Regions from separate parts of the Gluconobacter sp. DsW_056 genome, predicted to be linked through region 1. Evidence: predicted binding sites of a transcription regulator. Region 1 holds the regulator's gene; the other holds the start of a gene.
The links. The regulator HrcA, encoded in region 1, represses chaperone genes, less so after heat shock. The targets are predictions, from matches to a motif close to GTTNGCACTCNCNNNNNGNGAGTGCNAAC.
Positions count from the first base shown of each region.

Region 1 (3,968 bases):
TTCCTCGCCGAACCATTCGGAATCCGGCAAAGGCCCAAAGCGCTGCTTCTGCTGCGGGACCAGCGGCTCCTGCTTTTCCTGATCGGCCTGCTCACGGGTCAGAACGCCTGCTTCAACCATCAGGTCCAGCACAAGGTTGCGACGGCCCATCGCGGCCTGCGGATGCAGGAACGGATTGTAGTTCGTGGGCGATTTGGGAAGTGCTGCCAGAGAGGCGGCTTCGGCATCGTCGAGCTGGTCGAGCGGCTTGTTGAAATAGCTCTGCGCGGCCGCGGCGACACCATAGGCACCGTTCCCGAGATAGATGCCGTTCAGGTAGATTTCGAGAATTTTGTCCTTGGACAGCACCTGCTCCATTTTCATGGCGAGCAGGGCTTCCTTGATCTTGCGATCGAGGCTCACGACGTTGCTGTTGAGCAGCATGACCTTCGCCACCTGCTGGGTGATGGTCGAAGCACCCAGCGGACGGCGGCCATGACGCGCAAAAATGTCCGTCAGGCCCGCACGGCCGATCGCCATGAAATCCACACCGCCATGGGTGTAGAAATTATGGTCTTCCGTAGCGATGAAGGCATTCTTCACGCGCTCGGGGATGGCGTTGATCGGCACGAAGATCCGGCGTTCGTTCGCCAGCTCGGCCATCAGACGGTCATCGGCAGCATAGATGCGGCTGACGGTGGGCGGCTGATAGGCGCGCAGGCTGTCCACGCTGGGCAGATCCGCCACCAGCTTGGCATAGGTCGTCCAGCCCAGAACGCCCGCCCCGGCCACGCCTACAAGCCCCACACCGGCGATGATCGCCAGGGACTGCCGGTAGCGGCGGAAACGGGGAGGGCGTGGTGGCGTGGCGCCCGGACCTTGAGGGTTACCAGAACCCTGGTGGCTACGGGAGCGGAAAGAGCGTCGCGTCATGCCCCCTGCATAGCATTATTCCGCCCCTTTCGTCGCCCCGTCTAAAAAGGTCATTTCATGAAAGAGGCGTAACCCCTGGACCATTATTCCGAAACGTTCAGAAGCCCTCAGCCAAGCAGGCGACCCACCATCCGCGCGGTGTAGTCCACAACAGGCACGATCCGCCCGTAATTCAGACGGGTCGGGCCGATCACGCCAATCGCCCCCACGATTTTCTGGGCTTCGTTGCGGGCAGGCGCCACGATCATAGACACGCCCGACATCCCGAACATCCCGCTTTCACGCCCGATATAGATCCGCACCCCTTCGGACGCATCCGCCAGTTGCAGCAGTTGAAGCATGGTCTCCTGTGTCTCCAGATGGTCGAACAGCATGCGGATCGTCGTCAGGCGCTCGATTTCCGTGATGTCGGCCAGCAGCTTCCCCTGCCCTTTCACGAACAGCGTCCCTCCATCGGCGTCCCACGTCGCAAGACCGCTTTCGATCACACTGGCCGTCAGGGCATCGAGTTCATGGCGGCTGGCATCCATTTCGCTCCGGACCCGCTCGCGCAGCGTGCCGAGCGTCAGGTCACCAAGACGGGCGTTCAGGTAGTTTCCGGCCTCGACAAGAGCGGAAGGCGGCACGCCGGGCGGGGTCTCGATGATGCGGTTCTCCACCTGCCCGTCCGAACCCACCAGAATGACCAGAACCCGCCCCGGACCAAGTGCTACGAACTCGATATGCTTGAGCGCGGCATCCGATTTCGGCGCGAGCACCAGTCCGGCAGCGGAAGACAGGCCCGACAGAAGGGACGACGCTTCAGACAGGATATCCTGATAGGACCGCCCGTGAATATCGAGCCGGCTGTCGATGCTGGCGCGGTCTTCTTCCGTCAGGGTGCCGAACTGGAGCAGGCCATCCACAAACAGGCGCACGCCCTTTTCGGTCGGCAGACGCCCGGCTGAAACATGCGGGCTGAACAGCAGCCCGGCCCGCGCCAGATCCGCCATGACATTGCGGATCGTGGCCGAAGACAGCGCCGGTTGCAGGCGCTGGGCCAGCGTCTGGCTGCCGATGGGCTCACCCGTTTCGACATATTCCTCAACGATTTCACGCAAAATCGCGGCTTCACGATCTCCCAGACCGTGCGGCATCGGGATGGAAGGGCGGAACAGGGGAGGCTGTGGTCGCATCATGGTAAACCCACTGTCGGGGCTGGATGGGTCTGCGTCAAACGCGCTAGAGGCGGGACATATTCTTCCACGGGATCTTTTTTGACATGACTGACACCGCACGCAAGCGTCCATCCGGGCGGGCGCCGGACGAAAACCGCATTGTTTCAATCGAAACAGGCTTTGCCCGCCATGCCGAAGGCTCCGCACTCATCCGTGTGGGCGGCACGGAAGTCCTGTGCACGGCCACGGTCGAGGAGCGTGTTCCGGCGTTCCTGCGCAACAGGGGGCAGGGCTGGATCACGGCCGAATACGGAATGCTCCCCCGGGCGACGCATAATCGCGGCCAGCGCGAGGCGGCCAAAGGCAAGCAGTCCGGCCGCACGCAGGAAATCCAGCGGCTGATCGCACGCTCGCTCCGGGCCTGTGTGGATCTGAAAAAGCTGGGAGAGCGGACCATCACGCTCGACTGCGACGTCCTGAACGCGGATGGCGGCACGCGCTGCGCCTCCATCACGGGCGCCTGGGTGGCGCTGGCGATCGCGCTGAAGACAATCAAGCGCTCACAGGCTCTCACGGCTCAGGTCGCGGCAGTCTCGTGCGGGCTGACAGAGGCCGGAGCCGTGCTGGATCTGGACTATATTGAAGACAGCAGCGCGCAGGCCGATACGAATTTCGTTCTGACGGCGGATGGTGGCATCATCGAAATTCAGGGGACCGCCGAGGACAAGCCGTTTCAGGAGAGCGAATTTTTCGAACTCCTCAGACTGGCGAAGCTCGGCACGGCCCGACTGTTCGACGCCCAGAATCACGTACTGGAGACTGCATGATGCGGACATTGTCCCGCGGTTCGAAAATCGTTCTGGCCAGCCATAATGCCGGCAAGCTGCGCGAATTTTCCACCCTGCTGGCCGAGAGCGGGATCACCGTCATCTCGGCAGCCGAACTGAACCTCCCGGAACCCGAAGAGACGGAAGAGACCTTCACAGGCAACGCCGCCATCAAGGCCCTAGCCGCGGCCAGGGCCTCCGGACTGCCCGCGCTGGCCGATGATTCCGGCTTCTGCGTCGCGGCGCTGGACAACCGTCCGGGCGTCTATTCCGCGCGCTGGGGCGGCCCGACCAAAGACATGCAGATCGCAATGGACCGCGTACATAGGGAGATGGGCGACAGTGCCGATCACCGGGCCTTTTTCGTCGCGGCCCTGTGTCTGGCCTGGCCGGATGGCGAAACGCGGACCGTGCAGGGTGAATGTCACGGTACGGTCGTCTGGCCTCCACGGGGCGCCCATGGACACGGTTATGATCCGATGTTCGTACCGGAAGGCGGAAATCGGACCTTTGCGGAAATGACGGAGGCCGAGAAAAATGCCCTCAGTCATCGCGGCCGGGCGCTGGAGCAATTCCTGAAGAATTTCATCGCCTGATGACTGGAAAAACCCGGTCTTTTCAAAAGAAAATTCCGGGTTTTCATTCTCCTCAAAGAGAGTTATTTGAAAAAAGAAACATAGAATTATTCATTACATGGAAATAAAAAATTACCCCAATTTTTTTGATCCATGTTACCCTGAACGGACCTGAAACAAAAAAGGGATCGTCATGGGGAATGTGACAGCACTGTTGGCGGATGCATTTATATTTGTCCTCGTTCCGTGGGGACTGTGGCAGCTGCTCAGACGCTCCATTCCGATTGCCATCCTGCCCATTCTGGTCGGCATTCTTCTGGCGGTCCTGCATTTTCCAGCGTCAAAAGTCGGTATTCCCTCGCTTTACGGCGATTATATCGGCTGGCTGGCCGTTCTGGTTCTGGCGTTCACTGCCGGGCTGGAAATGTGGCAGAACCCCACTCATTCTCCCGAAGCCGAAAACCTCCCCTCCCCGACGCTGGGTCGCCTGCTGGGCG
Region 1 is NZ_JOPF01000006.1:30,308-34,275, forward strand. Features, by position in the region: gene HK22_RS05305 (penicillin-binding protein 1A) at 1-912, opposite strand, end outside; gene hrcA (heat-inducible transcriptional repressor HrcA) at 1,020-2,090, opposite strand; gene rph (ribonuclease PH) at 2,174-2,896, shown strand; gene rdgB (RdgB/HAM1 family non-canonical purine NTP pyrophosphatase) at 2,896-3,492, shown strand; gene HK22_RS05325 (cation:proton antiporter) at 3,665-3,968, shown strand, end outside.

Region 2 (3,968 bases), on a different contig from region 1:
CTTCCGTCGTGATCAGCAGACCACCAACCGAAGCGGCATCCTGCAGGGCCGTACGCACAACCTTCGTCGGGTCGATGATGCCGGCTGCAACCAGGTCCTTGTACTCACCCTTCTGGGCATCGAAACCGAACACATAGCTGTCGTTCTCGAGCACCTTGCCAGCGATGACAGCGCCGTCTTCACCGGCGTTGAAAGCGATCTGGCGCAGCGGAGACTGCAGAGCCTTGCGAACGATCTCGCCACCGACGCGCTGGTCATCGTTGTCGAAGGTCAGACCCTTCAGAGCGGACGATGCGCGGGCCAGAGCCGTGCCACCACCCGGAACGATGCCTTCTTCAACGGCAGCACGGGTTGCGTGCAGGGCATCGTCAACGCGATCCTTGCGCTCCTTCACCTCGACCTCGGTGCTGCCACCGACGCGGATGACAGCAACGCCACCAGCCAGCTTTGCCAGACGCTCCTGGAGCTTTTCGCGATCGTAGTCAGACGTCGTTTCCTCGACCTGCGCACGGATCTGGTTGCAACGGCCCTTGATGTCGTCGCTGTTGCCAGCACCCTCGACGATCGTGGTGTTTTCCTTCTCGATGTGGATCTTCTTGGCGCGACCCAGCATTTCGAGCGTGACGGATTCCAGCTTGATTCCGATGTCTTCGGAAATTACCTGGCCGCCCGTCAGGATGGCAATGTCTTCCAGCATGGCCTTGCGACGGTCACCGAAGCCCGGAGCCTTGACGGCAGCGATCTTCAGGCCACCACGCAGCTTGTTCACGACCAGCGTGGCAAGGGCTTCACCATCGACGTCTTCGGCGATGATCACCAGCGGACGGCCGGACTGCACAACGCTTTCGAGAAGCGGAAGCATCGGCTGAAGCGAGGACAGCTTCTTTTCGTGGATGAGGATGTACGGGCTGTCGAGATCAGCCGTCATCTTCTCCGGGTTCGTCACGAAGTACGGGGAGATGTAGCCACGATCGAACTGCATACCCTCGACAACGTCGAGTTCGGTGTGCAGGCCCTTGGCCTCTTCCACCGTGATGACGCCTTCAGAACCAACCTTCTGCATGGCAGAAGCGATCATCTCGCCGATTTCGGTCTCGCCGTTGGCGGAAATCGTTCCGACCTGGGCGATCTCTTCCGGAGATGTGATCTTCTTGGTGTTGTTCTTGAGCTCTTCAACAACAACGCCGACAGCCTTGTCGATGCCGCGCTTCAGATCCATCGGGTTCATGCCAGCGGCAACAGCCTTGGCGCCCTCACGGATGATGGCCTGGGCCAGCACGGTTGCGGTCGTGGTGCCGTCGCCTGCGATGTCGTTCGTCTTGGACGCGACTTCACGGACCATCTGGGCGCCCATGTTCTCGAACTTGTCAGCCAGTTCGATTTCCTTGGCAACCGACACACCGTCCTTGGTGATGCGCGGTGCGCCAAAGCTCTTGTCGAGAACAACGTTACGACCCTTCGGGCCCAGCGTTACCTTGACGGCATTTGCGAGGATATCAACGCCACGCAGCATACGCTCGCGGGCATCAGCGCCGAACTTTACGTCCTTGGCAGCCATAATTCTTACTCCTGAATGAGGTTTTTACGAGAGGAAACGGGGACGGCTGTTCAGCCGATCACACCCATGATGTCGCTCTCTTTCATGATCAGCAGCTCTTCGCCGTCGATCTTGACCTCGGTGCCGGACCACTTGCCGAACAGCACCTTGTCACCAGCCTTGACGTCCAGAGCCACGATCTGGCCCTGCTCGTTGCGGGCACCCGGGCCGACAGAAACGACTTCGCCTTCGGTCGGCTTGTCCTTGGCGGTGTCAGGAATGATGATGCCGCCGGCGGTCTTCTCTTCGCCCGTCAGGCGACGGACCACCACGCGGTCATGAAGGGGACGAAACTTCGTCATGGATCGCTCCATTTTAGGCCATACCCTTGTACAAAGCAGCATGGCCGGGTTGCTGCACTCAATGACTGCAGTGCATTTGGCACTCTCACATGGAGAGTGCCAATGACATAAGCGCCCAACCCGTTTCCGTCAAGGTTTCTCGCTGTGGTTCCCCGACAGGCCAGAAGAAATTTTTCGCCCGTCGAGCAGGTTTTTCAACCGTTGTTTTTCCATGTTTTCCGTCATTTTCTGTCCCTTGGTCCGCCCATGCAGACGGCGGTTCGCATCCGCGGCCTTTGCATCCTCGGCACCCTTGCGGCGTTTGCGTTCCCGGCGGAGATTGATGACGTCGCTCATGGCTCATGGCCTTTCGGGCATGACAGGACTGGATATACAGACATGAAACACAGCCCAACGGACAAGAAAACCCCCGTGACAGGCCAGATGGTCAAGCTGACGGCTACGGACGGCCACAGCTTCGGTGCCTGGGAATCCGGCTCGGCGGAGTCGCCCCTCGCCCTTATTGTCTTACAGGAGATTTTCGGCCTCACCGACCATATCCGCAATGTCTGCAACGACTTCGCGGCCGAGGGTTTCCACGTCATCGCTCCAGCGGTTTTCGACCGGGCAAAATCCAACGTCGTTCTGCCTTACTCACAGGCCGGCGTGACGGAAGGTCTTGAACTCCGCAGCCAGATCCCGTCCGAAAAGACGCTCGCCGACATCGCCGCCTGCGCGAAAGCCCTGCACGACGCAGGGCACGAAAAAGTCGGCATCATCGGCTTCTGCTGGGGTGGCCTGCTCGCCTGGCTGACGGCGACCCAGACCCATGACGTGGACGCTGCTGTAAGCTGGTATGGGGGCAGCATCGGCAACCATGTCGAAACCGCACCGTATTGTCCGGTCGAACTGCATTTCGGCGGCGAAGATTCCTCCATCCCGCATACCGAAATCCAGAAGATCCGCGATGCCCGTCCCGAGATCGAGGAATATGTCTACGACGACGCTGGTCACGGTTTCGGCTGCCCCGAGCGCCCGAGCTTCAACCGCGACGCCCGTGATCTCGCCTGGTCCCGCAGCGTCGAATTTCTGAAAACACATCTCTCATGAATCGCACCCCCGACACGATGACACAGACTGTCGCAAAACCGTGGAAGGGGCCTATAATGACGACAGGCCCGGCGAATACCGCACCGGATCAGACAGGAGTTTCAAGATGAGCATCAACCCGCTCAAAGACGCCCCCAAGCACGATGCCGCGATTCGTCACGAAGCGCGCCTTCTGTGGGAAGCCGATGGCAAACCGGACTGCGGCCCCGAAGGCTATCTCGAAAAAGCCGCCGACCTGATAGCCATCAAAGGCGTGCCGCAGGGCACCCCAGTCAAGGATCTGCCGCCGGTGGAACTGGACGGCGTTGAAATCGACGATGCCCGTGCAGGCATCGACCTGAACGCAGACCCGAACCATAATTTCGACTGATCCATGACATCCGCCGCGCCCGCTTCACGCAGGCGCGGCGTTCAGCAGAGCCTCAGCCCTGCTTCAGAACACGCCCGGCCACGGCATCGAGCTTGGCCACAAGCTTCGGATCGCGTGCAGCCGGAGCCGTAATGATCGCATGATCCAGCGCCCGCTCGGCCGTCAGATCCACAGCGCGCTTCTTGCCCAGCACCGGAATGACCGCCTTCACAAGACGGCGCGCATTTTCGGCATTCCCCGTCATGACCTTCACGACAGCCTCAACCGTCACGCTGTCATGTTCGGTGTGCCAGCAGTCGAAATCCGTGACCATTGCAACGGTCGCGTAGTTCATCTCCGCTTCGCGTGCGAGCTTGGCTTCCGGCATGTTCGTCATGCCCACAACCGAACAGCCCCAGGACCGGTACAGCTCGCTCTCGGCACGCGTGGAGAACTGTGGCCCCTCCATCACCAGATACGTCCCGCCCCGTGTGAACGGAATACCAAGCGTAGCTGCTTCATCTTGCACCACATCCAGCACGCGTGCCGAAACCGGGTCCGCCATGCCGACATGCGCCACGCAGCCCGTGTCGAAGAAGCTCTTCTCACGTGCGAAGCTGCGGTCAATGAA
Region 2 is NZ_JOPF01000009.1:51,901-55,868, forward strand. Features, by position in the region: gene groL (chaperonin GroEL) at 1-1,558, opposite strand, end outside; gene groES (co-chaperone GroES) at 1,609-1,899, opposite strand; gene HK22_RS07425 (DUF4169 family protein) at 2,029-2,235, opposite strand; gene HK22_RS07430 (dienelactone hydrolase family protein) at 2,278-2,988, shown strand; gene HK22_RS07435 (hypothetical protein) at 3,095-3,358, shown strand; gene HK22_RS07440 (S-methyl-5'-thioadenosine phosphorylase) at 3,411-3,968, opposite strand, start outside.
Region 2: a site for HrcA is predicted at 1,975-2,003, ahead of groES (co-chaperone GroES). Genes of this name have one in related genera too.